DNA from 3 places in the Aquaspirillum sp. genome. Region 1 is predicted to be linked to each of the others. Evidence: predicted binding sites of a transcription regulator. Region 1 holds the regulator's gene; each other region holds the start of a gene.
The links. The regulator FNR, encoded in region 1, switches genes on or off when oxygen is low (the NO sensors DNR and NnrR bind a similar motif). The targets are predictions, from matches to a motif close to TTGATNNNNATCAA.

Region 1 (11,430 bases):
CTCGGGTACGAGGCGATCATTACGAAGCGAGTGATTTGAACCTAATGGCGTGCTTTCCTGCTGATAAAAAACGGGATGTCTTTCGTTTAAGTGTGGTGAGAGAGGCTTTTGTTGAAAGCCATATCCCAATCATCGTACAGATTGTCGATTGGGATGCGATTCCTGAGTCGTTTAAGGAAGAAATTTTGGCGGGGTATGTCGTGGTGCAAAAACCAGATGTTGAACCTACCGCCTAAAGCGGCAACAGACAAGGCATGATTTATCCGTACGATGCAGCCACCCCAAAGGGGTGACTGGTTCTGAGTTAAATCGTACGCGAATAACGGGCATGGGTTTGTTTTTCGCGCAGATGACGGTCAAACACCATTGCGACCGTGCGAATCAGAAAACGACCACGGGGGCTGATGGTGAGCCATTCATCGTCAATTTCCAACAAGCCCAGCGTTTGATATTCCGCCAGTTTTTCCAATTCCCACGCGAAATAACGCTTAAAGTCAATGCCGAAACTTTCACTGATGGCGTCCATCGACAGAGCAAAACGACACATCAAGGCTTGAATCACCGTTCTTCGTAGCAAATCATCGGCAGATAAACATAAACCACGCAAAATCGGCAGTTGGCCTGCATCCAACGCTGCATAGTATTGCTCGATTTCTTTGTGATTTTGTGCGTAGCTGGGGCCGACTTTCCCAATCGAAGACACACCAATGGCAATCAAATCATGGTCGGCATGAGTCGAATAGCCTTGGAAATTACGCTGCAACCGCCCTTGTTGTAAAGCCACTGCCAATTCATCTTCTGGTAGGGCAAAATGGTCCATCCCAATAAAAACATAACCTGCTGTCCCAAGGTGTTGCACCGCCATCTGCAGAATATCGAGCTTCACCTCTGGTACAGGCAATTCTGCTTCGTTGATACGCCGCTGCGGCATAAACACCGAAGGCAGATGGGCATAGTTATACAAAGCTAAACGGTCAGGACGAATGGCTAATACTCGATCAAGGGTCTCTTGTACCGAAGCCAATGTTTGTAATGGCAGGCCATAAATCAAATCCAAACTGATCGATTTAAAGCCAGAAGCTCGCGCAGCTTCAATCACCACACGTGTTTCTTCTTCACTTTGAATGCGGTTAACGGCTTGCTGGACAAGCGGATTAAAATCCTGTACACCAACAGACATGCGGTTAAAACCCAGTTGTGCCAAGTGCGCGACGGTCTGTGCAGTGACTTTGCGTGGGTCAATCTCAATCGAGAATTCCCCATGTGGCAATAGATGAAAAGTCCGGCGAATTGCCGTCATCAGCCGTGTCATCTGCTCATCGCTGAGAAAAGTCGGTGTGCCGCCGCCAAAATGAAGCTGGATCAAATCTTGCTTATCGCCGAGCAAATCGGCGTATAAGGCAAGTTCGCGTTCCAGATAGTCTATGTACTGGTCTGCACGCGAACGATCTTTCGTGATAATTTTATTGCAACCGCAGTAGTAACAGACGGTATTGCAAAAAGGGATATGCACATACAACGACAACGGCCCAGCATTCGCACCAATTTGCCTTTGCTGTAAGCTATGTCGATAATCCAATTCTCCAAACTCGCTGCTAAATCGATCAGCAGTCGGGTAGGAGGTATAACGCGGTCCACTGCCGTCCAACCGCTCAATGAGCTGACGGTCGAATTCAAAACGAGCTGATGGAGAAGCTAACATGGCAAAATTCGCAGTGCTCATAAAGAAATATCCTATTCAATGGCTGCACTGTGCCTGAGCCAACTCAGATTGTTTTTGACACGAATCAACCGCCCCTCAATTCCACTCTATATCAGAATTTACCCATGCTCGATCCCCGTCCTGTTCCCCTGCACACCCTCAAAGTTTCCTGCTCGAACTGCAGCTTACGAGAGCTGTGCCTGCCTCTTGGTCTGAACCGAGAGGAAATGTCACAGCTTGACGCGGTGATCCGACAGAGTCGCCGCGTCAAACGCGGTGAATATCTGTTTCGAGCGGGAGACCCTTTCCGAGCTTTATTCGCGGTCCGCACCGGCTTTTTCAAAAATTGTGTGTCTAGCCATGATGGTCGTGAACAAGTCACCGGGTTTCACATGTCTGGTGATCTCATGGGGTTGGATGGCATCAGTAGCAACACCCACGGTTGTGATGCACAAGCTTTGGAAGATTCGGATGTCTGTGAGCTGCCGTTTGCGCGCTTGGAACTCCTCGGGCGAGATATTCCGAGCCTACAACGTCATTTCTTCCGCCTGATGAGTCGTGAAATTGTACGCGACCAAAGTGTGATGTTATTGCTTGGCAATATGAAAGCGGAAGAACGATTGGCCGCCTTTTTGCTGAATTTATCGCAACGCCTCTCCGCCAGAGGGTTTGCCGCCAACGACTTTGTTTTACGGATGAGTCGTGAAGAAATTGGCAGTTTCTTAGGCCTGAAACTCGAAACAGTGAGCCGCACGCTTTCGAAATTCCAAGCAAACGGTTGGATTAGCGTTGACCATAAACATATCCGCCTGCTCCAACCAGAACACTTAAAACAACTGGTCAGTGGTTGTGCAGGCGGTTTTGCTGACGATCACAGCGCCCACGCCTAATGAGCCGTTGCCGTCTTGTCTGAAGTCGCCTCATGCCATGGGGCGACTTTTACCAGTAGCAACATCCCCGGTATTGCCAACACCGTACACAGCAAGAAAAACGGTGTCCATCCTAATGCTTCCACTAAATAGCCAGTTCCGGCATTGATGACCGTACGCGGTACGGCAGATAAGCTGGTGAATAGCGCCAGTTGGGTGGCGGTATACAGTGGGTGGGTCGCACGGGCAATAAAAGCAATAAACGCCGCCGAACCCAAACCCACCCCCAACGCCTCGGCTGAAATCACTAAGGCTAAAGTCAGTTTATCTGGGCCGACTTGGTCGAGAATGACAAAGCCCAAAATTGTCACCATCTGCACCACGCCAAATAACCATAAGGCGCGATTGATGCCGAGCTTTAACATCCAAATTCCACCGAGTAAACCACCTATCACAGCAGGCCAAAGCCCGGCATGTTTGGCGATCAATCCAATATCAGATTTTGTAAATCCCGTATCAAGATAAAACGGCGTCGCCAGTGCGGTTGCCATGCTGTCACCGAGCTTATATAGGAAGATAAATCCTAAAATCAGTAGCGCATGTTGCCATCCAGCCCGATCAATAAATTCACGAAATGGCTCTACCACGGCTTCGCGTAAAGTGCGCGGTGCAGCGCCTTGCAACATCGGTTCACTCACCGTCAACGTCATCAACAGCCCCGGCAGCATAAAGAGAGCGGTGATCCAAAAGACAGTTGGCCACGGTAAATGGTCAGCCAAGATCAGCGACAAGGAACCGGGAATTAAACTCGCCAGACGATAAGCATTGATATGAATAGAATTCCCTAGCCCCAATTCAGCATCGGGCAAAATTTCACGCCGATAGGCATCCAACACAATATCTTGGCTGGCGCTAAAAAAGGCCACCGCCACCGCCAACACCGCAATCGACCAAATATCTTGTTGTGGTTGAAAAGCGGCAAAGCCAGCGAGCGAGGCAATCAAGCCCACCTGTGTTGCCAACATCCAGCCACGCCGCCGCCCTAGTGGCAAACTAAAGCGGTCCATCAAGGGCGACCAAATAAACTTCCAAGTGTAGGGCAACTGAATCAGCGCAAATAAGCCAATCGCTTTTAAGTCAACGCCCTCGGTGCGTAACCATGCCGGTAAAAGATTGATCAAAAAATACAGCGGCAAACCGGACGCAAAGCCAGTAAAAATACAAATTAACATGCGCCGATTGAACAAGGCCTGCCAATTCATACTGCACGCCCGATACGATAAAACGCCAAACTGCCGAGCAAATTGGGCAAGAAATCAATTCGACTACCGCCGTCCATCACCACCCGCTCTTTGACCTCAATCTGATTTTTGGCGCACAGCGCTTCAAAATCTCGCAACATACACAAATGAATGTTAGGGGTGTTGTGCCAATCGTACGGAATAGTTTCTGAAACCGGCATGTGGCCTTGCAAAATTTGCAGACGGTTTTTCCAATAGCCAAAATTGGGGAAAGACACAATCGCCTCACGGCCTACACGCAACATTTCGACCATGATTTGTTCAATATGGCGCATCGCTTGAATGGTTTGTGATAACACCACCACATCAAACGCATCACTCTGAAAATCGGATAAACCCGCTTCTAAGTCACCTTGCACCACGTTGATCCCGCTGCTCACGCAGCGAATCACATTATTGACATCAATCTCAACACCATAGCCGACGACTTTTTTGTGTTGGCTGAGATAGGCTAATAATTGGCCATCGCCACACCCCAAATCTAACACCCGACTGCGGGCAGGAATCCAATCGGCAATCAACTGTAGGTCACTGCGTAACATCATACCCCCGCTTTCAACGCGACAAGATTGAGATAAGCATGCATCAAAGCCACATACGGTGGGTCGGTCATTAAAAACGCATCATGCCCATGCGCCGACTCAATCTCGGCGTAGCTGACCGTTTTTTGTGCATCAATCAGGGCTTTAACAATTTCTTTTGATCTGGCTGGTGAAAAACGCCAATCGGTGGTAAACGCCGCAATTAAAAACTTGGCTTCAGCACGCTGCAATGCGCGTGCGAGGTCCCCCTGTCCCCATTCAGTGCCGGGGTCGAAGTAATCTAGCGCCTTGGTCATCAACAGATAGGTGTTGGCATCAAAATAATCGGAAAATTTATCGCCCTGATAACGCAGATAACTTTCGATTTCAAACTCAACATCGTAACCAAACTTATATTCGCCCGAGCGCAACAGACGACCAAATTTTTCGCCCATGCCATCATCGGACAAATAAGTGATATGCCCCAGCATTCTCGCTAAACGCAGGCCCCGTCGGGGAATAGCGTCTTTTTGATAAAAATCACCGCCATAAAATTCGGGGTCGGTCAAAATGGCCTGCCGCGCAACGTCATTGAACGCGATATTTTGTGCGGTCAATTTTGGCGCTGAGGCAATTACTAAAGCATGGTGCAAACGGTCGGGAAAACGAATCGACCATTCCAACGCTTGCATACCGCCCAAACTGCCACCAATCACCGCCGCCCAACAGCGAATGCCTAAATAATCAGCCAACCGAGCTTGTGCATGTACCCAATCGGGCACAGTTACAACCGGAAAACTCGAACCATAGGGCTGACCCGTTGCCGGATTGATTGAGCGAGGGCCTGTCGAACCATGACACCCGCCGAGATTGTTGACGCCAACGACGAAAAAGCGGTCCGTATCAATCGGTTTTCCTGGGCCAACCATATTGTCCCACCAACCGGCCGCCTTATCGTCTGGGTGATGACGACCGGCAACATGGTGGTGACCAGATAGGGCATGGCAGATCAGAATGGCATTCGAGGCTTGTTGATTCAGCGTGCCATAGGTTTCAAACACTAACTCATAGCTAGGTAAGACATGACCACTGGCTAAAGTCAGTGGCGTGGAAAAATGGGCCGTCTGTGGACAGACCAAACCAACAGAATGTGGGTCGTGGTTCATCGGTCTCGATCAGCAAAAAATAAAGAAAAAGGATTATACCGCTGCCGCTTGCTGCACAGGCAGCCAGCCCGTGATAATCGTCTTTCGTTTTTCCTTTGCGAAAGCCTGCTGTGATTGGCCGTTTACTGCGCTTTTTTTTATTTGTCTTGCTGGTGGTATGGCTATTACGTCGTTTATTAGGGTATGAACAGAAAAAAACGCTAAGAGAATGGATCACTACACTGGCACAAGCTTTAGTCATTAGTTCTGTTTTATTCTTTGCTTTGTACTTGTTTGGCATCTCTTTGCACTAAAGAGCACGAGTGATGCTGAAAGCAAATTCGACAGCAAGATTGTTGCAATGCATGCTGCACAATCTGTGCTTTCGTGCATAATGTGGCAGCCTTGTTTAAGCCGGTTTGCCTAAAAACGCCGCTTTGGTTTAACTCATGACCTTTAAGTAGATTTGTTATTGTGAACCTTGCTGACACCGCCTCTGTCGCCTTACATCCCATTTTGCTACAGCGCCTGCGCCGAGGCATGTTGTGGTTCTTTTTGTTTTTATGTGTCAGTACCAGCATTTTCATCGGCTGGACCATTCTCGACCACTATCAAAGAACCACTGCCGATGCCAATGCGCGGATGGTGACCTTGGCAAAAGCGCTGGAAACCCATATTGATGCCTCGATGCAAATTGTCGCTGCACATATGCGCGTGTTAGCGGAAGACCAAGATTGGCGTAATGCCGTCCGCCGAGGGGATGAAGCAACGGCTTTCTCGCGTTTGAAGCAAGAAGTCGAACTCTTACCGCAACTGACGTTAATTGGTGCCGCAGGGCATGATGGCCGAGTGTTAGCCAGTTCGTTGCGCTATCCAGTCGGTCAAGCCTCGGTTGCCGAGCGTGATTTTTTCTTAGGCAGTATTAGGCGTACTGACGATGCAGCACATCTGTTCCGCCCCGCCCCCGCTGCTTTAAATAAATCGGTGATTTATCTCCCGCTGAGTATGCCCTTACTCGATAGCACAGCAACACGTAGCGAGGGGGTGTTAGTTGCCGGTATCAATCCAACCTATTATCACCGCTTTTATCGCTCGCTAAGCCTGCCAGAAAACATGACCGTGGATATGGTACGTGATGATGGGATTCGTCTGATCCACCATCCGCAAAGCACCACGCCATTTGGTGAAGATGTCCGCGATACGCTCTATTTCCGCCACCTACGCCGGCTTGGTACTTCGGGTTTGTTTGAAGTAGTACATGACGGCAAAGACATGGTGTATGCCGGCAGTCGTTTGTCAGGTTTTCCGCTGACCGTGGTAGTCGGTTTACCCAAGTCGGAAGTCTTCAACGACTGGTATCGTGATTCCTTAAATCGTTTGTTGATGGCGGGGTTGATGATTGCGGCGGTTGGGGTGTCGCTCTATTTGCTCAATCGACAAATCCATCGCCTGCAACAAAGCGAAGAAGAACGTCAACTGGCAGAACAAGCGTTAGTGAACAGTGAACAACTGTTGCGTTTGTCCTTGGATGCTGCTGAAACAGGCTTATATCGACTTGACCTCAAGAGCTTGGAATTAACGGTTGATTTAGATTGTTTAGATTGGCCAGACTTTGATTTTTCTCGCCATCGGTATCCGCTTGAGGAATGGACCGCGCTTGTTCACCCTGAAGATCGTTGGATGTTAGAACGGGTGGCGCAAGTCCCACACAATAATCAACAACATATTCGACTTGAATACCGTTTGCATGTCGGTAACGATTACCACTGGGTATCGGTACAAGGGCAGTTTATCGACCCAGATGAACACGGTGTCCCACAGCGGCAAGTCGGCACCATCAACGATATTCACCGGCGCAAAGAAGCGGAATCCCGCGTGGCTTACAACGCCCGTTTTGATGCGCTCACCGGCTTGGCCAACCGCTATTACCTTAGCGAACGCCTAGAAGAAGCCATCTTGCGCGCACAAGAGGGGCAATACCATGTTGGGGTATTGTTCATCGACTTAGACCACTTCAAAAATATCAATGATTCCCTTGGTCATGCGGTTGGTGATGAGGTGTTAAAACAAGTAGCGGCGCGCTTGGCTGACTATTTGTCATCGGAAGACACCTTAGCGCGGTTAGGCGGTGATGAGTTTTTGATTGTTCTGCCACGGATTCAGAATGAACGCGAGGCAGTCGAATTAGCTGGCGCGATTGTGACCGCCATGTCGATGCCAGTGGTAGTAGATGGACGCGAACTGACGGCCTCGTCCACTGTCGGGATCAGTATTTATCCTCGTGATGGTGAACAGGCGGATGTGCTGATTCGCAATGCCGATGCTGCGATGTATCAAGCCAAGGCACGCGGCAGAAACAACTTTGGTCTTTATACGCCTTCACTGAATGCCGATGCCGCTGAACGGCTCGAGTTGGAAAGTCAATTACGCACCGCCCATTTGCGTGGCGAATTGCGTTTATTTTATCAACCGCAAGTCGATGCCCAAACGGGTGTGGTGATTGGTGCCGAGGCCTTGATGCGTTGGGTTCACCCTGAATTAGGGATGATTTCACCAGGAAAATTTATCCCCATTGCCGAGTCATCTGGTTTGATTGTACCGATGGGAACATGGGCGCTTAACGAAGCCTGTCGACAAAGCCGCGAGTGGCAAGAAGCAGGATTGCCAGACCTCACCATCGCCGTCAACTTGTCGAGTTTACAGTTCCAACAAGCGAATTTTGTCGATTTAGTCGCCGATGCCTTGCGCGAATCAGGTATCCGGCCTTCTTGTCTTGAACTGGAATTGACAGAAAGCATTGTGATGTTTGATGTCGATCAGGTGGTGGCCATTATCGACCAACTGAAGCTGCTGGGGATTCAACTGTCGATTGATGACTTTGGTACCGGCTATTCTAGCTTGTCTTATCTGAAGCGTTTTAATGTCGATAAGTTAAAAATTGACCAAAGCTTTGTCCGTGATTTGCCGGGCAACAGCAGTGATGCAGCGATTGTGCGAGCCATGATTGCGCTTGGGCGTAATCTGCATTTGAAGTTGATTGCAGAAGGGGTGGAAACAGCAGAACAAGCGGCATTCTTGGCCCAAGAAGGGGCAGATGAGTTGCAAGGCTATTATTTTGCCAAGCCGATGCCTGCAGCACAATTCGCCGATTTTTTAGCGCAAAATCACCGACAACCCCATTAACAGTTTTAGCAAAGGTCTAAATCCTTGCTTAATACGTGCAATTTTTTGTGGCTTCGTGCAAAAATCCCCGTCCTAGACGGGTTTTTTTGTTAAATTGCCAGCCTTTATGGGCGACAACAGCCCAGCATGATTTGAACCCTATTTTGGTGCGAACTGACGCTATGATATCTCCTCAACATATTTTGATTGTCGATCATCAAATCTCACGGTGTGTACTGTTAACAGAACGGTTACGGACACGTGGAGTGCGTGCGGTGCGCCGTGTTCCTTCTATCGAGATGGCACTGCAAGCCCTCGACCAAGACGTCACCGACTTGGTGTTCTGTGCTGTTGATTTGCCACAGTTGGCTGGCATTGCGCTGTTGCGTGCCCTTGCTGCACGCCCATCGAACCCCACCCTCGTGTTGTATGGTGAACTGGATCCTGCCCTACTGGCGACGGCCGATCGGATGGCAGAAGCGTTGGGGCTCAAAACATTAGGCTGGAGCAGCACGCCAGCTGACGATGCCGTCCTTGATGCCTTGTTTACGCGCATCCACAACGACGATATGCCAGAACCACCGGCAGTGGTGCCACCGGAAACCATCGACGATATCGTGCGTGGTATTGCCAATAACGAATTTGAGTCGTTCTTCCAACCCATTCTTGATCTGAAGAATAACCGTGTCGTCGGCGTTGAGGCGTTGGCGCGTTGGCGTCATCGTGAAAAAGGGCTGATTCACCCAGCCAGCTTTATTCCGGTCTTGGAACGCTTTGACATGATGGATGCCATTACCGGCATCATGGTTGATCGTGCAGCGGCGGCTTGCCGTCGTTGGTTAGATGATGGGATTCGCTTATCGGTTGCGATTAACTTATCGGCTGTCTCGTTGTCTGATACCGAATTGGCGGACGAATTGGCCGCACGTGTCTTACGTCATGGCGTACCCCCTGCGCGTTTTGTGTTTGAATTTAGCGAAACGGGGATCAATGCCCATCCGGCTGATGCGCTAGAGAATGTGTTACGGCTGCGGATGCACGGCTTTGGTTTGGCGATTGACGACTTTGGTGTCGGTGGTGCCTCGTTAAAACAACTGTCTGCACTGCCCTTTACCCAATTGAAAATTGACCGTGCCTTTGTGCATGGTGCAGCAGGCGACCCCACTTTGTCGTCAATTTTGGAAACCGGCTTGTCGTTGGCGCGCCGCTTAGGATTAGAAGCCGTCGCCGAGGGGGTGGAGCGCGAAGCCGATATGGAATTACTGCGCCAGCTCGGATGTGATCGTGTACAAGGTTATGCCTCTGGGGAAGCCCTGCCAGAAGCAGAGTTTTTGGCTTGGTTAAAAGCACGCGGCGAGGCATAAATCATGAATATCCATGTGGTGAACCACCCTTTGGTACAACATAAGCTTGGCCTATTGCGTGAAGCAGGGGTCAGTACCAATAAATTCCGTACCTTGACGCAAGAATTAGCGCGTTTGTTGGCCTATGAGGCCACACGCGATTTTGAAGTGGAAACGGTCACGATTGATGGCTGGTGTGGCCCAATCGATGTGCAACAGATTAAGGGTAAAAAGGTCACGGTAGTGCCGATTTTACGTGCGGGTCTGGGCATGTTAGATGGGGTTTTAGATTTGGTTCCGTCAGCCAAAATCAGTGTGGTGGGTCTCTACCGCAATGAAGAAACCCTCGAACCCGTCCCCTACTTTGATAAATTTGTGGATGCGTTAGATGAACGTATTGCCCTGATTATCGACCCCATGTTAGCAACAGGGGGTTCGATGGTTGCCACAATTGATTTGCTGAAGCGTAAGGGATGTAAAAATATTCGTGCGGTGGTGATGGTTGCTGCCCCAGAAGGGGTGACAGCTGTCAATGCAGCCCACCCCGATGTGGACATCTACTCGGCCTCGCTCGATAGTCATCTCAACGAACAAGGCTATATCATTCCAGGGCTAGGAGATGCCGGAGATAAAATCTTCGGTACTAAACACGCCTGATCGGGTGTGTTGTTTTTTATTTTTTGCTGGACGAAATTTGTATGCCCAATGTTGCTGAAGCCCGTGGCTTGCTCAATAGCGCCGATATTTTGTTTACTGCTGCCGAAGTTGATGCAGCGGTTGACCGTATGGCGACAGAAATTACTGCCAAGCTGGGCGAGACCTATCCTCTCGTGTTATCCGTCATGGGGGGCGCGGTCGTCTTTACTGGCCAATTGTTGCCTCGCTTGTTATTCCCCCTCGATTTTGATTACGTCCATGTCAGCCGCTATGGTGATAAAACCCACGGTGGTGAATTGGTGTGGCGGACTTCACCAAAAGAAGATGTCCGCGACCGCGTGGTGTTGGTATTAGATGACATCTTGGACGAAGGCGAAACGATGGCAGCCATTCGCGACAAGGTGCTGAGCATGGGGGCGAAATCGTTCCACAGTGCTGTGTTTGCCAATAAATTGATTAGCAAAGCCAAACCTATCAAAGCAGACTTTGTTGGATTGGATGTCCCTGATCGTTATGTATTTGGTTATGGCATGGATGTGCGCGGTTTATGGCGTAATCTTCCTGCTATTCATGCCTTAAAGTGAGTGAATTATGTTAGCCATCATCGGGGGTAGCGGGCTGTCTCGTTTACCAGGTTTGGACATCACGCATCGCCAAGTGATGCGTACACCCTATGGTGAACCATCCTGTCCCCTCTCTTTCGGACAAATCGCTGGCCGACAGATTGTCT
Region 2 (11,430 bases), on a different contig from region 1:
AGTAAGATCGACACGGTCCACCAAAAATGGCGAGGCTTGATAATCGCGGCGAAGATGAATGGTTGGGGGGGAATGGGTTGCAGTCATAATGGTCAGCGAGAGATAAAAAACAATGCCGCCTATTATAAGACGGCATCTTTAAAAAAGACATAAATTGTTGTTTGGGTTGGTTTTACTGAATGGCAGTTGGCCAGATATTTTGCTGCAATGCAAAATCTGGATGTTGTAAATAACAAGTATCTAGTGCCTTATCTGACAAAACAATTTCAAATTGCAATAAATACTCTCGGCGTAGAATATGGACAGAAATTGTATCCCCTGCCTGATAGCCGGCTAAGGCACTGTCTAAGTCTTTAACACGTAATCCATTGATTGCTAAAATAATATCACCACCTGCAAGGCCTGCCGTTGCTGCCGAACCACCCTGATAAACAGTGTGTAATTTGCACCCTAGTACATCGGTTTGTGTTCGAACACCCAAGCTGACGCTGCATTTTGCTGGAGAGGGTAAAGGAGTAGCGGTGGTGATCGCTTTGCCCTTATCTTGGTCATGCGCTGCAACATGCCAACTTAAATCAATGCCTGCATCAGCCAAATACGCTGCCAAGGGAAGCGGTTGTGTACTTCTTAACAGCACATCACACAGCGGTGAAATGTCCCAACCAAGGTAGGCACTGGCCAATTGTTCCCATTCGTGTTCTGCTAAGCCTTGTTGTGTTGTTGTCACATGCCGCCAGAGATGGCGCATGACATCATCTAAAGCCTTTTGATTCTGGCTATGACGTCTAATCGCTAAATCCAGTACCAGTGCGGCTAGCGCCCCTTTTTGATAGTAACTGACGACTTCATTCGCGGTATTTTCATCCGGTCGATAAAATTTAATCCATGCGTCAAAGCTTGATGCTTCCAGTGTTTGTCGCTGTTGTCCTGGTTGGCGTTGAACGTGGCTGATGCTGTGGGCCAGTTTGTTGCAATAGGTTTCGAATGACATCAGCCCTGCACGTAATACGAAAAGCTCATCGTAATACGAAGTAATCCCCTCAAATGCCCACAATAAACGGGTATAGCTTTCTGCTTGTAGTTGATAAGGGGTGAAAGCCTGTGGCTTGATGGTTTTGACATTCCACGCATGGAAGTATTCATGGCTAATCAAGCTGAGTAAGTCATGATATTCATCATGGGGCTGTGCTTGGTTGGGTAGGGGTAGGGGTAGGGCTTTACGATCTGCAAGGAGAGCGGTGCTTGAGGTGTGTTCTAAGCCACCATACAGGCCATCCCCAACATGTAACAAAAAGACATAGCGTGTAAATGGTGTTTCTCCACCAAAAAAACGAATTTGTTCACGGCAAATCGCTGCCGTGTCGTTGACTAAACGAGAGAGATCGACTCGTTGGTCTGCACCCGATAAAACAAATTCATGGGGAAGCCCCTCAACATCAAAGCAAACTCGCTGAAACGAACCGATTTCTATGGGACAATCGATCAAATGCTGATAATCGGTCGCTGTGTAACATCCCCATCCCTGTGAATCGACATTCTGTGCGGGCAGTGCAGTTGCAACCGCCCAGTCTGGGTTGCCAAAGGGTGAAAGTGTCAGTGAAATTGCCGTATCTGGTGCGTTTTCTAGTGCCAAACAAACGCAAGCGGGGTTGATAAATACCCGTTGTTGGTCACGGTAAGCACCTCGCACTGATAAATCGTAAGCATAAACGGTGTAGCGTACGGTAAAATGGGTTTCCGTTGCTGCGACGCACCAACGGTGTTTGTCGAGTTTTTCACACGATAATGGTTGGCCCTTGGCTGTACTGGCAGTTACCGCGTGCAGATGCCGTGAGAACTCACGGATAAGGTAACTACCTGGTATCCATGTTGGTAGCATGAGCTGTATATCTTGTGGTGCTGGAAGCGTAATCGCGATGGCCACGTCCAATGCTTGTGCATGGGTGGGATGTGCCGAGATCTGATAATGAACAGTAAACATGTGATTTGCTCGTTGTTAGGCCGAATGCGCTTGATGTAGGTCAATAAGATGTCAAGACATGACAATACAATCCAGCTACCACAGCCTATGTAGCGTTGGTACAAAGCCCGTCTGGATGTAGAATAGCGCGGTGCAATATGTCGGTCCGATACAAAAGCATCTGTGTCGGGCAGGGTGATCCACCGGTAATAATGTCGAATTTCAAAAGTCAGGATGTTGAAACGACAGAAAAGTCATCTCTAGATAAGGTGTTGGGATGAGATTTCAAGCTGGTGGCGGAGGGACGTGCCGTCAATAGCCTAAGAGCGGCAACCTCGCAAGATTTTACGTTTGTAACCTTGGAGAAACCTTAAATGGAAACGCAATCCACTTATAATTATAAGGTGGTGCGCCAATTTGCCATCATGACCGTGGTCTGGGGGATTGTTGGCATGCTGGTTGGCGTGATTATCGCCGCCCAGTTGGTGTGGCCCGAGCTGAATTTTGGCCCGTGGTTTCACTTTGGCCGTCTGCGCCCCCTGCATACCAATGCGGTGATTTTTGCTTTTGGTGGCTGTGCGCTGTTTGCTACGTCTTACTATGTTGTTCAAAGAACTTCTCAAGTTCGTCTATTCGCTGAAAAGCTGGCTTCCTTTACCTTCTGGGGTTGGCAGCTGGTGATTGTATTGGCCGCAGTAACCCTGCCACTCGGCTTTACCTCGGGTAAAGAATATGCCGAGCTGGAATGGCCAATCGATATCTTGATCGCTGTGATCTGGGTGTCGTATGCAATCGTATTCTTCGGCACCATTGCTGTCCGTAAAGTGAAGCACATCTATGTGGCTAACTGGTTCTACGGTGCGTTTATTCTCGCCGTTGCCCTGTTGCACATTGTGAATAGCATGGCCTTGCCTGTGTCCTTCACCAAATCCTACTCTGCTTACGCCGGTGCCGTGGATGCGATGGTGCAATGGTGGTACGGCCACAATGCGGTGGGTTTCTTCCTGACCGCAGCTTTCTTGGGCATGATGTACTACTTTGTGCCAAAACAAGCGGGCCGTCCTGTTTATTCCTACCGTCTGTCGGTGGTGCACTTCTGGGCGCTGATCTTCACCTATATGTGGGCGGGTCCTCACCATCTGCATTACACCGCTTTGCCTGACTGGACCCAATCGATCGGCATGGTGTTCTCGCTGATTCTGTTGGCACCAAGCTGGGGTGGTATGATCAACGGTATCATGACCCTGTCTGGCGCATGGCACAAACTGCGTACCGACCCTGTGTTGAAATTCTTGGTTGTGTCGTTGTCCTTCTATGGTATGTCCACCTTCGAAGGCCCAATGATGTCGATCAAAACCGTCAACGCCTTGTCGCACTACACTGACTGGACTGTGGGTCACGTTCACTCTGGTGCTTTGGGTTGGGTGGGCTTTATCAGTATCGGTTCTATCTACTACTTGGTGCCACGCTTGTTCGGTCGTGAACAAATGTACTCCAACAAACTGATTGAAGCGCACTTCTGGATGGCAACTGTCGGCGTTGTGTTGTACATCGCTGCGTTGTGGATCTCTGGTGTGATGCAAGGTCTGATGTGGCGTGCGCTGAACCCAGATGGCACTTTGACCTACGCTTTTGCTGAAGTGGTGAAAGCAACCTATCCATACCACTTTATCCGTCTGCTGGGTGGCTTTATGTATCTGGCTGGTATGTTCCTGATGGCCTACAACGTATGGCGTACCGCTGGCCTCGGTCGTGCTGTGGATGCCAAGATTCCGGCTCTCTCCACTCACGCTCACGCTTAAGGTCGAGGTTTAACACTCATGGAAAAAATTCAGAAGCTTATTGAGGAACGCGTCGGTTATTTGATCGTGCTGACCTTCCTCGTCATCAGTGTGGCAATGTTGGTGGAAATTTTGCCCTTGATGTTCCAGAAATCAACCACTCAGCCAGCACCAGGGGTCAAGCCTTATACCGCTTTGCAACTGACTGGTCGTGACATCTATGTTCGTGAAGGTTGCTACAACTGTCACTCACAGATGATCCGTCCTTTCCGTTCTGAAACTGAGCGTTATGGTCACTACTCCGTTGCAGGTGAATCGGTTTACGATCGTCCATTCCAATGGGGTTCGAAGCGGACAGGTCCAGACTTGGCCCGTGTTGGTGGTCGTTACTCCGATGAATGGCACCGTGTGCACTTGATCAATCCTCGTGATGTGGTGCCCGAGTCCAATATGCCCGGTTTCCCTTGGTTAGAGAAAAACTTGGCTGACGCTGATGGCGTTGCTGCCAAGATGAAAACGCTGCGTACTCTGGGCGTTCCTTACACCGATGAAGAAATCGCTAACGCTAAGAGCGAAGTGGAAGGCAAATCCGAAATGGATGCAATGATTGCCTATCTGCAAGGTCTTGGTCTGGCTATTAAAAATACCCGCTAATACGGAAAATTATCATGGGTGATACCGCTAATCTGATTCGTACCATCGTCACGGTGATGGGTATTGTGTGTTTCTTGGCGATTGTGTTCTGGGCTTACAGCCGAGCGCCTAAGCAGCGCTTTGATGAAGCTTCTCATCTGCCTTTTGCTGATGATGCTTCAGATCGTCCACAGCAGGCACCATCGGGTCAGACAGCGGGCTCCCTTGGAGCAAAACAATGAGTGACTTCGTAAGTGATTTCTGGAGCATCTGGATCTCGGCGATTGTCATCATCGGTATTGTCGGCCTGACATTACTGTTGACGACTCAAGCTAAAGCCAAAACGGTTAAGGCTGGTGAAAAAGTTGAGACGATGGGTCATGTGTGGGATGGTGACCTTGAGGAGTACAACAACCCTCTGCCGAAATGGTGGATGTGGATGTTCTACCTCACCTTGATCTTCGGCGTGGCCTACTTGGTGTTGTATCCAGGTTTGGGAACGTTCAAAGGGATCCGTGGCTGGACTTCGGTAGGCCAGTACAAGGAAGAGCGCGCACAAGCTGAAGCAAAATACCAGCCTTTATACGACCGCTACTTAAAAGTGAGCGTGGAAGAGTTGGCAAAAGATCCTGAGGCGCGTGCAATGGGTAATCGTTTGTACCAAACCTACTGTATGCAGTGTCACGGTGCGGATGCTCGCGGTGCAAAAGGTTTCCCCAATCTGACTGATAACGACTGGCTGTATGGTGGTTCGGCAGAAAAAATTCACGAAACTTTAGTGAATGGTCGTATTGGTCAAATGCCAGCCTTCGGTGCTGCGTTTGGTGAAGAAAAAGTGCGTGATACCGCTAACTATGTGTTGTCGTTGTCCGGCAAAAAGCATGATGCCGAGCGCGCTACTCGTGGTAAAGAAGCATTCAATGCAGTATGTGCGGCATGTCACGGTCCTGATGGCAAAGGTAACCAAGCGATTGGTGCGCCTAACCTGACTGACAATGTGTGGTTGTACGGCAGCACTGAGAAAGTCATCATGGAAGGCATCACCAACGGTCGTAAGAACCAGATGCCTGCTTGGAATGAATTCTTGGGCGAAGGCAAAATTCACTTGCTGACCGCTTATGTATGGGGTTTGAGCAACGGTGCAGCGAAGTAATTTCGCGCTGTTGACCACCTGAGATAACGCCCTCACTTGTTGAGGGCGTTATTTTTTTAAGGGTATGGTGATGTGGTTAGCGACAATAACAGGGGTGGGTTTAGGTTTAGCATTACGGACAGGGTTTCATTGGTTGATCCGCCGCGGGTTACGTGCACCTCGTGTGCCGCATCATACTGAGCCCATGGCCTTGGGCCTGTCAGCAGAGACTATTTTTATTACCAGCAAAAATCAGAAACAATTATTTGCATGGTGGCTTCCTTGTGCAGATCAACCGCGCCCGACACTGTTGGTGATGCATGGCTGGGGTAGCAATGCAGCGTTGATGTTGCCTCTGGTGACCCCATTACAACAAGCTGGTTTTCATGTCCTCTTGTTAGAAGCGCGTTGTCATGGTCGCAGTGAGGATGACAATTTTTCTTCACTACCACGCTTTGCTGAAGACATAGAGGCTGGTCTTGTGTGGTTAAAACAACATGCTCTATGCCAACACCAGCCGATAGCGCTGCTTGGCCACTCGGTGGGTGCAGGGGCTGCTTTATTGGTGGCCAGTCGGCGCCGTGATGTGGTCGCAGTGGTGAGCGTGGCTGCCTTTACACATCCGGAAATTGTGATGCGACGCTGGTTAGCAAGTAAACGTATTCCAATGAAACCGATTGGGACATATATCTTACGTTATGTGCAGAAAGTGATTGGCTACTCGTTCGACAACATTGCCCCTATCCGTTCGATCAATAAATTGCGTTGTCCGGTGCTGATTTTGCATGGAGAACAAGATCAAACCGTGCCGATGTCAGAGGCTCAGGCTTTATACCAAGCCGTTCCATTTGGCCTTGGTCAATTGCGTGTCAGTCAAGGCGATCATGAAGGTTTTACTGATATGGCGGCTGAGGCACAGGCTGTGGTGCGTTTCCTACGTTTGCATCTTGACCCGCAACCTCCTTCCTCATCGCCCGCGCAGGAACAGCTGGTCGAGCTCTTGTAATGACAAGGTGCGCCAAGTGGGTCGGCCATGATTACATTGACCGCTACGCTCGGTCTCTTCCATATCACGCAGTAAGGCATTCATTTCTGTTAAGCTCAGTTGGCGATTCGCTCTTACTGCACCATGACAGGCCATGGTGGCAAGTAGATGATCAAGTCGTTCCTGTATCACGCGGCTGCTACCAAACTCGTGAAGTTCAGCTAAGGTAGCACTAAACAAAGGAATGGGATCTGCCTTGTCCAAGGCGGCTGGAATGGTATGCAGCACAATTTGATTCGGTTCAGTAAGCGTAAAGGTAAAACCTAATTGGCTTAACGTTGATTGGCCTTGTTCCGCTGTTACCCATTCGATTGTACTTGCCGCATAGCTATACGGTAACAGCAAGCTTTGATTGGGTAGATTTCGGTCGCGGTGAAAAGCGTTTTTTAGTCTTTCATACACAACCCGCTCATGGGCTGCGTGCATATCGACAATGACCAAACCTGTTTCCGCTTGCGCCAGAATATACACCCCATGTAGCTGACCTATAGCAAAGCCGAGTGGAGGAAAGCGTGATTCTCCAACGGATTCCCCAACAGAAGGTGTCGGGGTGTTGATGATTGGTAAATTGTCTATATTGGGCTCTTGTAATACGGGTTCTTCTTGTGTGCCCTGAAATAAGGTTTGATAAAACGTGAGGCCTTTTCCTCCATCGTGTTGACTCCGCTCTGATATGGTCGAATTAGAACGAGATGGCGTGCCAAATGAAGCGCTTTCCCGTGTTGAACTTGACGATGTGGTGGGTCGAGATGCTCTCTCGGTGCTGTTGGTTGTCACCGCTTGGTGAGGTGTTGATGGTGCAGCAGGTGGCATCACCGTAACAGGTGATGTTGCTTGAGTCACAAGATGGCCAGCACGGGTCTGTGACAGCATTTGATGTGCGGCCTGAAATACAAAACGATGAATGGCCTGACTATCACGAAAGCGAATTTCTGTTTTGGTGGGATGGACGTTGACATCAACCTCTTCGGGAGGCAATTCAAGAAACAGCACATAGTGCGGCTTAATCTCATGATGTAACACATCGTGATAAGCCTGCCGTAGGGCGTGTTGTAATACTTTGTCACGCACAAACCGACCGTTCACAAAACAGAACTGCACCTCACGTTGTCGATGAGGCAAAGTGGGATGTCCCAATATCCCTTGCAGTTTAAGATGGGCGGCTTGTGTGTTGAGTTTGATGCCATGTTGGGCAAAATCTTCCCCAGCAATCGCGGCGATACGCTCATCGGGGGTATGGCTGCCAAGACGTACAATCTGTTTTTGGTTGTGTTTGAGTAAAAAAGCACAATGTGGCCATGCCAAAGCTAACCGCTCAACCACTGCATGACATTGCGCAAACTCTGCTGATGCTGTTTTCAGAAATTTACGTCTAGCCGGAGTATTAAAATATAAATCAGCAATGTCGATGCTGCTACCGACCGAACGCGGACAGGGCTCTGGCTCCGAGAGTACGCCATTCTCTGCGCGAATTAACCAGCCTATTTCACTGTCCTCGGTGCGACTACTCAGCGTTAACCGAGAAACGGCTGCAATCGAAGCCAAACCCTCACCCCGAAAGCCGAGGGTGTTGATTTGTTGTAAATCTTCTAAAGCGTGGATTTTTGAAGTGGCATGTCTTTGCAGCGCCAAAGGCAAATCCTCTGCTGCAATCCCAATTCCATCATCCTGTACCCGAATCAGCTTCATCCCACCTTCAACAAGCTCAATGGCAAGACTATGTGCGCCGGCATCCAAGCTGTTTTCTAAGACTTCTTTTAAGGCAGAAGCAGGGCGCTCAACCACTTCCCCTGCAGCAATTTGGCTAATTAAGAGCGATGATAGGGTTTGAATACGTTTTGGTTGCATAGGACAGCATTTCAATTAGGCAGCAGATTTACGATGGCGCACAATTTCAATGACGCCGGGTAAAATCGATAAAATAATGATGGCGAAAATAAGAAGGCTTAAATTTTGTTTTACCCAAGGTAAATTACCAAATAAATACCCTGCATAAGCAAAGCCACATACCCAGAGTACGGCTCCGATGACATTATAAGATAGGAATTGGCGATAGCTCATGCTACCCACTCCGGCGACGAATGGCGCAAAAGTCCGAACAATGGGAACAAAACGGGCGATAATAATGGTTTTTCCGCCATGCTTTTCATAAAAAGCATGAGTTTTGTCTAAGTATTCTCGCCGAAAAATACGAGAATTTGGTCGATCAAAAACGGTTAAGCCTAATTTTTGGCCAATATGATAATTCACTGTGTCACCTAAAATCGCAGCAATCAGCAGGGTGGCTACCATCAAATGAATGTCAAAAGCCCCTGTCGCAGCAATGGCACCTGTGACAAATAACAGTGAATCTCCCGGTAGGAATGGGGTAACCACTAAACCTGTTTCACAAAAAATAATCAAAAATAAAATTAAAAACAGCCAAGGCCCATATTGACTGGCTAACTCTGCTAAGTGGCGGTCGATATGAAGGATGAAATCAACCAAAAACCATACGAAATCCATACTTAACCCCAGATCAAAAAACAACCGCCAGCATACTGTAAAAAGCAGCTGGCGGGCTTAAGGCAAAATGAAATAGCACTGTAATTTACACTACAGCTTCTTCTTTTGGTTTTGGCGGCTTAATGAGATTCTCACGAGAAACGCCTAAAAACATTAATAGCGGGCTGGCCACTAAAACAGAAGAATAGATACCAAACACGATGCCAATGGTCAGCGCCACTGCAAAGTAGTGTAGGCTAGGGCCGCCAAACAACAACATCGCTAATACCATCATTTCGGTTGAACCGTGGGTGATAATCGTCCGGCTCATGGTGGCTGTGATGGCATTGTCGATAATTTCTGCCACGCTACGACCGCGCATACTGGGTTTACGGAAGTTCTCACGAATACGGTCAAACACCACGACCGACTCATTCACCGAATAGCCTAGCACCGCTAGCACAGCGGCTAACACGGTTAACGAAAACTCCCATTGAAAAGCAGCAAAACATCCCAGAATGATGATCACATCATGCAGGTTGGCAATAATTGCCGATACCGCAAACCGCCATTCAAAGCGGATGGCTAAGTAGGCCATGATGCCGACAATCACTAAGCTGAGGGCCGTTAAGCCGTGGGTGAGTAATTCCTCGCCCACCTGCGGCCCAACAAATTCCACTTTTCGTAATTCGACTTGGCTACCATTGGCTTTGAGTGCTGCTAAAACCTCATTCGACAACTGAGCAGAGCTTTTATCATTCTGATTTTGCAAACGAATTAACACATCACGCGTGGTGCCGAGGCTTTGTACCGTTGGCTCACCTTGTGATACTTTGGCCACTTGCTCGCGAATGGTCTCTAGGTTCGCCGCTTGTTGATATTGCACCTCCATCACCGTGCCGCCGGTAAATTCAACCGAAAGGTTAAGTCCTTTCCAGAGCAAAAAAACCACAGCCAATATAAAGGTCAATAAAGAGATTGCCGTCGTGAGCTTGCCATAGCTCATAAACGGAATGTCTTTTTTAAAACTGAATAATTCCACGTCGACTCCTCAACCTAGGTCAAAAAACCTAAACCGATAATTTGTTGATACGGCGACCACCATAGACCAAGTTCACAATGCCGCGAGATACCAAAACAGCAGAGAACACCGAGGTTAAAATGCCAAGACAATGCACCACTGCAAAGCCACGAACGGGGCCTGAGCCGAAAATCAATAGTGCCAAACCCGCAATCAGCGTGGTGATGTTCGAATCGAGAATCGTCGCCCATGCATGTTCATAACCAGCTTTGATTGCTGATTGTGGAGGGACACCATTTTGCACTTCTTCTCGTACCCGCTCGTTAATCAACACGTTAGCATCAATCGCCATCCCTAATGTCAAGGCGATGGCAGCAATACCGGGCAGTGTGAGTGTGGCTTGCAGCATTGACAGCAAAGCAACCAGCATTAACACATTACATGCCAATGCAATGACTGAAATCATCCCGAAAACACGGTAGTAGATCGCCATGAACAAGGCCACAGCAGCAAAACCGTATAAGGTTGAGTTAAAGCCTTTCTCGATGTTTTCCTTACCTAAAGAAGGGCCTACCGTGCGTTCCTCGATAATGTTCATTGGCGCGGCAAGTGAGCCGGCACGGAGTAATAAAGCAATATCACTGGCTTCTGCAGCGTTCATTGAGCCAGAAATTTGCACGCGACCACCACCAATTTCGCTACGAATAACGGGTGCTGTGACGACTTCGCCTTTCCCTTTTTCAATCAACACCATTGCCATGCGTTTGCCAATGTTATCCGCTGTGACTTGGCGGAAAATGCTTGCACCGGTGGAATCGAGGTTGATATGAACGGCAGCCGTGCCATTTTCATCAAACCCGGGTTGTGCATCATTGATATTGTCGCCAGTGAGTTCGACTTCTCGTTTGACCAGAATTTTTTGTGAACCCTGTGCACTCAATTCATCCAATAGCTCATAACCTGCTGGGACAATACCAGACAGGGCCTCAGCCAATTTGCTTGGATCATCTTCCACCATGCGTACTTCTAGGGTGGCGGTACGGCCTAAAATATCTTTGGCTTTTGCCGTGTCTTGTACCCCAGGTAACTGAACCACAATCCGATTTGCACCAGATTGTTGAATCACGGGTTCCGCCACACCCAATTCATTGACGCGGTTGTGTAATGTTGTGATGTTTTGACGGATGGCATCTCCTTGAATTTTGATCATTTCTGCATCTGTCAAACTCAGTCGCAGTATGCGGCTGCTGTCATCCGCTTTCAGTGAAAGATTGGGCAGCTTGTCGCGGACGAGTGCTTCAACTTTTTGCAGTTCAGCCTCATCACGCATAGAAATTTCAATATTGTCGCGATTGCGTTTCAAACTGCCATAAC
Region 3 (8,871 bases), on a different contig from region 1:
AAAAAAGCACTACGCCAATACAAAGCAAATCTGTCGAAGAACAACGCAATAAATACGTCAACCTATAGTCACGGAATCGTCTCTAGCGGTACGGTTGTCCTGCGGAGGACAGAGGGAAAAATTCATCTTCTTACTGTTGCTGGGAACATCTCTATAACGACGGCAGATTGGCCGTCTGTGGCTGACAGTTTGATCCTCAAAATCACCAATGGTGGTATGCATACCATCACGTGGGAGGGCTTTAATTCGCTACCTTTTGCGCATGGATTTACCTTCACTGCAAATGGTACTGATCTGGTTAAGTTGAACTACTACGACGGTGATGTTTTCTTTAAGTCAATTCACAATGCTATTCAGGTAGGGTAGGCACAGGTCTTGTGCCTACCAAACGACTGAAGCGGTATACGAACAACACACCATGAAAAAACAGCCATTCGCAGCGGTTCGATGTTGTAGGCGACATACACCGTGATAAGGTGGATTGCCTAGTGGCGAATCCGCTTACATCGGTTGATATTCTGGGCAATATATCGAAGAGCAACACATCATGGCACAGCTGACACACACACCGGTAATGACTGTCTTGCAATCCTTAGAGCAAATGAGCCAGACCAAGGAAGAACGGTTACGGGCATTGGCACGCGAACGGGCAGTGTGGGATTACAACACCGACATCATCACTGCGCGTGAAGAGGGTTTAGAAGAAGGTATGCAGAAAGGTCGTGAGGAAGGCATGAAAATATTCCTCCGCAGTATGATCGAAACAAAATTTGGTCAGCCGTTGCCGGATTGGGTGTTGTCGCGGTTACGGACAGCAACGCCGGATCAGTTACAGCAATGGGGAGTGTCGTTAACTCAGGCGCAGCGGTTAGAAGATATTTTCGAGGGTTGACCAGCGCCGTTGCGGGATGTAGGGGCTGGCACCTGTGCCTGCGGTGATATTTGTGTCGGTTCGTGTTATGTACGGCGATGTTTTGCCGTTTTTTACCGAAAACCCCTTGCTCAACACAAGGGGTTTCGTTTCTCTAAGACCGATCGTTAGCTCAATCAAATGGGCGTGGAGGCGGGGTTTTTTCACTAGACGGTGGCAAAATTGGCAATTTGAAATCAGGTTGTTTACCCGTCAATGTTTTGAGGAAGGCAACAACATCTTCTACTTCCTGCTTACTGAACTGACGGCCCAACTGTAACCGCCCCATGATATCGACTGCCTGATGCAAAGTAGCCGCCTCACCATCATGGAAGTAGGGATAGGTCAATTCCACATTACGCAAGGTAGGTACTTTGAAATTAAAGCGGTCGGCATCCTTCCCCGTCACCGCCACTCGGCCTTCTGCTGGGCTGGTCGACGCATAAGGCTGCACTAAACCCATCTTCTGGAAAGAATTTCCACCGACAGCGGGTCCGTTGTGACAAGCAACACAACCACTGGTTTTAAAAGTTTGATAACCGCGCAACTCTTGTACCGTTAAGGCTTTTTTGTTGCCTTTCAGCCACTGGTCAAAACGGGAATCAGGTGTCACCAAAGTATCTTCAAATGCTGCGATAGCCTGTGTCACACGGTCGATGTTGACATTCTTGTCACCAAATACCGTTTTAAATTCATTCACATATTGAGGAATCGAGGCCAATACATCGACGGCCAATTCGTGGGTAAAGGCCATTTCACCCGGATTGGCGATTGGCCCACCGGCTTGTTCCTTCAAATCTTTTGCGCGGCCATCCCAAAATTGAGCCAAATTAAGACTGGAATTCAGTACAGTCGGCGCATTGATCGGCCCCTTTTGCCAGTTGTGGCCAATCGATGTTTTCAGGTTGTCCGACCCACCCATCGACAAATTGTGACAGGAGTTACAGGAAATAAAGCCAGAACGCGACAAGCGAACATCAAAAAACAATTTCTTGCCCAGCTCTACCATAGCGGGGTTTTTCACCTTCGCGGGCTGAATCGGTTGAATTGGCTCATTCATCGGTGCCGCCACCACCGAGCCCCCCATCAACAGACTACAGCCAATGGCCACTGCGATTTTTTTCATCATGATAAAGCCCTCACTGATCGAGATGAGACAGTGATGAGTGTAGAGATACACTACCTAAAATATTTGAGCCATATCAAATAAAACGACATTGTGGCGATTTTTTACGTTTTTGTTGTTTTAGAAAAAAGGTTAGAAGTCTTCCAACTCACTGATCGGGTGCATATCGTGATTGAAAAAGCGATAGACATTGCGACCTTGTGCTTTGGCATGGTACATCGCAGTATCTGCTTGTTTTAACAGCGTATCGGCCTGATCAGCATCAGTGGGGAACAAACTGATACCGATACTGGGCGTGGTATAGAGCTCGTGACCTTCGATGTGATAAGCCGCGCCGAGGCGATGCAAAATTTTCTCCGCGACAGCCGCTGCTTCATTGACATGCCCCAGTTGTAACAACTCCACCACAAACTCATCACCGCCCAATCGCGCCACCACATCATTACGGCGGACGGTTTCCTTCAACCGATTCGCGACTTCAATCAACAACTTATCACCCACTTCATGACCATAGGTATCGTTAATCGGTTTAAAACGGTCTAAATCGATAAACAGCACGGCCAACATGGCACAGTCTTGTTTCGCTTGTCGAATATCCTCAGCCATGCGCTGATGTAGCGTAAAACGATTGGGCAAGCCCGTCAGATAATCGTGATGAGCAAGATGACGAATTTTTTCTTCATTGCGTTTTTGATCGGTGATGTCGGTGAAACTGGCAATGTAATAAATCACCTCGTGCTTACTGTTACGCATCACCGAGATGTTAAGCCACTTCGGATAAATCTCGCCGTTGTTGCGTTTATCCCAAATCTCACCCTGCCAATGTCCATGCTGTTCCAAACCCATCCACATTGCCTCATACACCGAGGTGGGGGTTTGTCCTGCAGATAGTACGCTTGGGTTCTGCCCCAAAATTTCTGGCAACGCATAACCCGTCAGACGGGTAAACGCGGGGTTGGCTGCAATAATGCGGTTTTCGGCATCACTGATAAAAATCGCCTCGGCACTGTGCTCAAAAGCACAGGCTAGTAGCTGTAATTTATCGTCTTGCTCACGTAAACGGCGCAAATGGGTTAACCACAAAAATGCCATGATGCCCACCATCACCGCAAGACTGATACCGAGAATGCGATAGCGCAATAAATTCGAGTCCGCCCACACCGCATGATGCCAACCTTGTTGCGGCGCCAGCCCCAATTGCCATGTCGAACCACCGGGAAGATTGACCTCTAGCAACACAGGTCGGTGCTCGAAGACCTCGGCCTTACCATAAATCATGCCACCTTGAGCACCGAGACCATCACGACCGCGCAAACCAATTTCCAATCCCAGATAAGGTTTATCGATACCTGTAGCATGTAAAAGCGTGGTGCTATTCATCACCACCGACAACAAACCCCAATATTCGCCATAGCGAGGGTGATCTTCGTTAGAAATAAAAATCGGCACTCGATTGATAAAGGCCTGTCCCCCTTGTACCAAGTTCACCGGCCCCGCCACCATCGGCTTACCTGTACGCATAATTTGCAACACGCTATCGCGTTGTTCGGGATGGTGCATATAGGCAAGGCCCATGGCCTTTTCATTCCCTTTTAATGGCACCACATACCGCACCACATTATCAGGGGCGGCCACAATATGGCGAACATGGTTGTTCACGCGCAACATCTGTTGCGTCATACGAGCAAATTGGTCTTCGGTAAATTCGGGATTGCCACTGATAAAGGTGCTCAGGCCAAAACTTAAATGCAGCGGCGCGTTGATTTCATGTTCAATGCGAGCACGTAATTGACTGGCCTGCGTCGTGATGTCACTGCGTAGGCGATCGATTTCGCGTTGTTCTTCCGAACGCTCAATCAATAAACTCATCACCAACACCACCCCTGCCACCAACCCCGCCCCCAATAGCGGATAGACCCGCCAGCGGCGTTGCATGGCACGCCAAGACTGGATGGAAAATTGTTCCGACTTTAGCGGAGTGTTGGTAGGCAAGCGCGGCATAGCAAGCTTTCAAGAAAAACCACAGCAGATGCTTAGGCTTGAACGGCTTGGATCAGGATTTCCACTCGACGATTGAGGCGTTTACCTGCCTCGGTAGCATTTGACGCACGGGGTTGTTTTGCGCCTAAACCGTAGTACGACAACCGCTGTTGGGCAACATTGCGCCCTTCGAGGTAGTCATTGACCGCTTTTGCCCGATTTTGTGACAACGGTTGGTTGATTCGATCGCTGCCACTGCTATCGGTATGACCCGTAATGGTCAGCGTTGTTTTGCCGTACTTGTTCACAATATCGGCAATCTTATTCATCGTTGGATAAAAACCGCCTTTAATCGCATACGAATTCACATCAAAAGCAGTGCTATCCGTCATGGTCACCACGATTGAATGATCGGCGTTTTTGACCACGGTGATAGCGCCTGATTGAATCTCAGACGTCAAACTGCGGGTGAAGTCTTTGGCTTGGTTATCCATGTACGCACCAATGGCAGTACCGGCCAATCCGCCGCCAATCGCACCAATTAACGCACCTTTACCCCGATTTTTATGGTTGATTAACGCACCAGCCACAGCACCACCCAAAGTGCCCATGATGGCGCCTTTTTCGGTGTTGTTCATATCGCGTGGACGGCCATATTGATCGGTTGCACACGCACTTAACAACAGTGAACTGATCACTAAGCCAAGAACAGATTTCTTTAACATCACAAATCCTCTAGTGGAATGGAAGGTCGAGCAAGGCAACATGTGTTTGGCTTAGCCGAGGCAAAGTCAACACAGCCTACTTTTTTTAGGTATCGCTGTGTTATTTTGCGCGCATTGCTGATATTTATGCTAGCTCACTGACGCAGAAAATAAGCGTTCTAATGCCATTCCCGGGTCGTTTTCTCGCATAAATGCCTCACCCACCAAGAAAGTCTCTACCTTTTGTTGCCGTAGCTGTGCCACTTCCGTCGGCGTCCGAATACCACTTTCTGTGACCACAATCCGCTGAGGCTGATAATCTGGCAGCAAATCAAGGGTGTGTTGAATACTGACTTCAAATGTGCGGAGATTACGGTTGTTGACCCCAATCAGCGGCGTTTGTAAACGCTGAGCGCGTTCCAGTTCTGCTGCATCATGGACTTCGACCAACACCGACATCCCCAAGGCAATGGCTTGCGCTTCAAAATCTTGCAACTGAGCATCGTCTAAAGCCGACACAATCAACAAAATGCAATCGGCCCCCATCGCCCGTGCTTCAAAAATTTGATAGGGATCGACCATAAAATCTTTTCGCAACACCGGTAAGTTGCATGCCGCCCGTGCCGCCTGTAGATAAGCAGCTTGCCCTTGAAAATATTGCTCATCGGTCAACACCGACAGACACGCCGCACCATATTGGGCATAACTTTGTGCAATCGCCACAGGGTCGAAATCAGCACGAATCACCCCTTTTGAAGGGCTGGCTTTTTTAATTTCTGCAATCACTGCCGGCTGTTGTGCAGCGTGCTTAGCACGAATCGCTGCCACAAAATCACGCACATCGTGCCGCTCTTCGGCTTGGGCGCGAATTTCGGCTAAAGGCAATCCAGCACGGGCTTTAGCGACTTCTTGATGTTTCGTTTGCAGAATGGTTTGAAGAATATCTGACATAAGGGTTAGCACGAAGAAAGAATGAAAAATTATCAAAACTGATCATAGCAGAGCCACCCTGTTTCGGTGCTCTGCCACAAGAAAAATAGCCAATTTTAAAAGCGACGTTTGAGATGGGTTTGGTGCATGATGGTGGTGGCGATTTCCTCAATCGATTTGCTGGTAGTGGTGATATACGGAATGCGGTGATGGCGGAACATCGCCTCTGCTTCAGCCACTTCAAAACGGCAATTGTCTAACGAGGCATAATGACTATTTGGCCGCCGTTCGCTGCGAATTTGTACCAAACGATCCGGTTGAATGGTCAAGCCAAACAATTTACTGCGATAGGGCAACAAGAGTTTTGGCAAAGTCGGTGCCCCAAAATCATCAGGCGTGAGAGGGTAGTTAGCTGCTTTAATGCCGTATTGCAAAGCAAGGTATAAGCAGGTCGGCGTTTTTCCCGAGCGCGACACCCCAACCAAAATCACATCCGCCTCATCCAAATCACGCGGCTTTACCCCATCATCGTGGTTGAGCGAGAAATTTACCGCATCAATGCGGTGGCCGTATTTTTCGTCATTACCAATGCCATGAGATTTACCCACTTGCCGCGAAGCGGTCATACCCAATTCTTGCTCAATCGCCCCAATAAAAGTTTCAAAGAAATCCACCACCACCGCATGATCTTTGATACTCAGCAAAGCATGTTGTACCGCACGGTCAACAATACTGAGAAATACCAAGGGTTTGTGATGATCATATTCTGCCCGATCTCGAATCAGCCGAGCCGTTTCCTCGGCTTTCTCGACGGTGTCGATAAAAGGTAAAGTTTCACGTTTAAACTCCAAGGTATCAAACTGAGTCAGTAGGGTATGACCCAGCGATTCGGCGGTAATTCCAGTGCGATCTGAGATAAAAAAAGCAGAGCGGCGGTGTGGCATACGGGTGCTTTCCTAACAAAAAGTGAGCAAGATACAGGTGAAAAGCTAAAAATTTTGGCTTTTCTTCCATTTTGTGCACTGCAAAATGTTACGTTTTAGCTGCGGTTTCGGCTAGAATGCGGCCTTTCTTAGTCCCCCTCATCGTCATCCCCCTCCAAAACAGGAAGCTTGATAATGGCAGAGAATTACGTTGTCTGGTTCGACAAGCTACGTATGACCGACGTGGAACACGTTGGTGGTAAAAATGCATCGCTTGGCGAAATGATTAGCCAACTTGCCAGTTCCGGTGTGCGTGTCCCCGGTGGTTTTGCGACAACCGCCCAAGCGTATCGCGATTTTCTGGCTCACAACGGTTTGTCGGATCGTATCAACGAGATGCTTGCCAAGCTCGACGTCGAAGATGTCGTGGAACTGGCCCGCGTTGGTAAAGAAATCCGTCAACTGATTGTTGATACGCCTTTCCCCGCTCAGCTGGAAAACGAAATCCGCACTGCTTACGAGCAAATGGTAGCGGATTCTGGCGCAGAAATTTCGGTTGCGGTGCGTTCGTCCGCCACAGCCGAAGATTTACCTGACGCTTCGTTTGCAGGTCAACAGGAAACTTTCCTGAACATTCGCGGCTTTGACAATGTGATGGGTGCCATCAAACATGTCTTTGCTTCGCTCTATAACGACCGCGCTATCTCGTATCGCGTCCACAAGGGCTTTGCTCACGACGTGGTCGCCTTATCCGCCGGTATTCAGCGCATGGTGCGTTCCGACTGCGGTGCCGCTGGCGTGATGTTCACCATCGATACCGAGTCGGGCTTTGACGATGTGGTGTTCGTGACAGCCTCGTATGGCTTGGGCGAAACCGTGGTGCAAGGTGCTGTCAACCCTGATGAATTCTATGTTCACAAACCAACGCTACAAGCAGGCCGTCCTGCTATTTTGCGTAAGAACATGGGTTCGAAGCTGATCAAAATGGAGTTTACCGAGAACCGCGAAGCTGGTCGTTCGGTACGCACATTGGACGTTGAGCCAGCATTGCGCCGCCAATTCTCGCTGTCGGATGCCGACGTGGAAGAATTAGCACGCTTTGCCCTGATTATCGAAAAACACTACGAGCGTCCAATGGACATCGAGTGGGGTAAAGATGGGGTGGATGGCAAGCTCTACATCCTGCAAGCCCGTCCAGAAACCGTCAAATCGCAAGAATCGCGTGTTGATACCCTGCGCCGCTATCGCTTGAAAAACAAATCGCCTTTGCTGGTTGAAGGCCGTGCTATTGGTCAAAAAATTGGCCAAGGCGTGGTGCGTTTGATTCAAGATGCCAGCGAGATGGATCGTGTCAAACCAGGCGATGTGTTAGTCACCGACATGACCGACCCCGATTGGGAGCCGGTGATGAAACGTGCAGCCGCCATCGTCACCAACCGAGGGGGTCGTACCTGTCACGCTGCGATTATTGCGCGTGAATTAGGCATTCCAGCGGTTGTTGGTTGCGGTAATGCAACAGAAATGCTGAAAGATGGCATGCAGGTCACCGTGTCTTGTGCCGAAGGTGATGCAGGTCATATTTACGACGGTTTACTCGACATCGAAATCATTGATCTAGCGCTGGATAAAATGCCAGAAGCCCCTGTTAAATTGATGATGAACGTCGGTAACCCTGAATTGGCGTTTGACTTCGCCCAGTTGCCAAACGAAGGCGTTGGCTTGGCTCGGATGGAGTTTGTGATTAACCGTCAAATCGGTATTCACCCGAAAGCCTTGCTCGAATTCGATCGTTTAGATCCTGAATTACAAGCCACCATCACCGACCGCATCGCCGGCTATGCCAGCCCAGTTGATTTCTATGTCGACAAAATTGCGGAAGGGGTTGCCACGCTGGCTGCCGCTTTCTGGCCGAAAAAAGTGATTGTGCGTTTGTCCGATTTCAAGTCGAACGAATACGCCAACTTGATCGGCGGCAGCTTGTACGAACCACACGAAGAAAACCCAATGATTGGTTTCCGTGGTGCGGCTCGCTACATTGCACCAGAATTCCGCGATTGCTTTGAGCTGGAATGCCGTGCCATCCGTAAAGTGCGCGACATCATGGGTCTGACCAACGTGGAAGTGATGATTCCATTCGTGCGGACACTGACCGAAGCGGCCAAAGTTGTCGATATTCTGAAAGAGTTTGGCTTAGAGCGCGGCAAAAATGATCTGCGTTTGATCATGATGTGCGAATTGCCAACCAACGCCGTGTTAGCAGAACAGTTCCTCGAATACTTCGATGGCTTCTCCATCGGT

Region 2: ACTBZS_RS04210 (M61 family metallopeptidase) is a predicted target of FNR. The motif match lies at 2,012-2,025, and genes of this name have one in related genera.
Region 3: ACTBZS_RS08430 (cytochrome-c peroxidase) is a predicted target of FNR. The motif match lies at 2,103-2,116, and genes of this name have one in related genera.

The regions. Positions count from the first base shown of each region.
Region 1 is NZ_JBSQVP010000008.1:10,439-21,868, reverse strand. It holds gene ACTBZS_RS02685 (nucleotidyltransferase family protein) at 1-236, shown strand, start outside; gene hemN (oxygen-independent coproporphyrinogen III oxidase) at 305-1,723, opposite strand; gene fnr (fumarate/nitrate reduction transcriptional regulator Fnr) at 1,828-2,592, shown strand; gene ACTBZS_RS02670 (AmpG family muropeptide MFS transporter) at 2,589-3,833, opposite strand; gene metW (methionine biosynthesis protein MetW) at 3,830-4,417, opposite strand; gene metX (homoserine O-succinyltransferase MetX) at 4,414-5,559, opposite strand; gene ACTBZS_RS02655 (protein MIGRI) at 5,655-5,852, shown strand; gene ACTBZS_RS02650 (bifunctional diguanylate cyclase/phosphodiesterase) at 6,013-8,721, shown strand; gene ACTBZS_RS02645 (EAL domain-containing response regulator) at 8,883-10,064, shown strand; gene upp (uracil phosphoribosyltransferase) at 10,068-10,700, shown strand; gene ACTBZS_RS02635 (hypoxanthine-guanine phosphoribosyltransferase) at 10,742-11,284, shown strand; gene ACTBZS_RS02630 (S-methyl-5'-thioinosine phosphorylase) at 11,292-11,430, shown strand, end outside.
Region 2 is NZ_JBSQVP010000015.1:27,300-38,729, reverse strand. It holds gene pepN (aminopeptidase N) at 1-87, opposite strand, end outside; gene ACTBZS_RS04210 (M61 family metallopeptidase) at 173-1,981, opposite strand; gene ccoN (cytochrome-c oxidase, cbb3-type subunit I) at 2,335-3,762, shown strand; gene ccoO (cytochrome-c oxidase, cbb3-type subunit II) at 3,781-4,395, shown strand; gene ACTBZS_RS04195 (cbb3-type cytochrome oxidase subunit 3) at 4,410-4,616, shown strand; gene ccoP (cytochrome-c oxidase, cbb3-type subunit III) at 4,613-5,527, shown strand; gene ACTBZS_RS04185 (alpha/beta hydrolase) at 5,598-6,512, shown strand; gene mutL (DNA mismatch repair endonuclease MutL) at 6,474-8,399, opposite strand; gene ACTBZS_RS04175 (DedA family protein) at 8,415-9,056, opposite strand; gene secF (protein translocase subunit SecF) at 9,142-10,077, opposite strand; gene secD (protein translocase subunit SecD) at 10,106-11,430, opposite strand, start outside.
Region 3 is NZ_JBSQVP010000043.1:10,948-19,818, reverse strand. It holds gene ACTBZS_RS08440 (HNH endonuclease) at 1-366, shown strand, start outside; gene ACTBZS_RS08435 (hypothetical protein) at 548-892, shown strand; gene ACTBZS_RS08430 (cytochrome-c peroxidase) at 1,044-2,039, opposite strand; gene ACTBZS_RS08425 (sensor domain-containing diguanylate cyclase) at 2,169-4,037, opposite strand; gene ACTBZS_RS08420 (YiaD family glycine zipper/OmpA-like lipoprotein) at 4,070-4,741, opposite strand; gene trpC (indole-3-glycerol phosphate synthase TrpC) at 4,871-5,671, opposite strand; gene ppsR (posphoenolpyruvate synthetase regulatory kinase/phosphorylase PpsR) at 5,767-6,594, opposite strand; gene ppsA (phosphoenolpyruvate synthase) at 6,769-8,871, shown strand, end outside.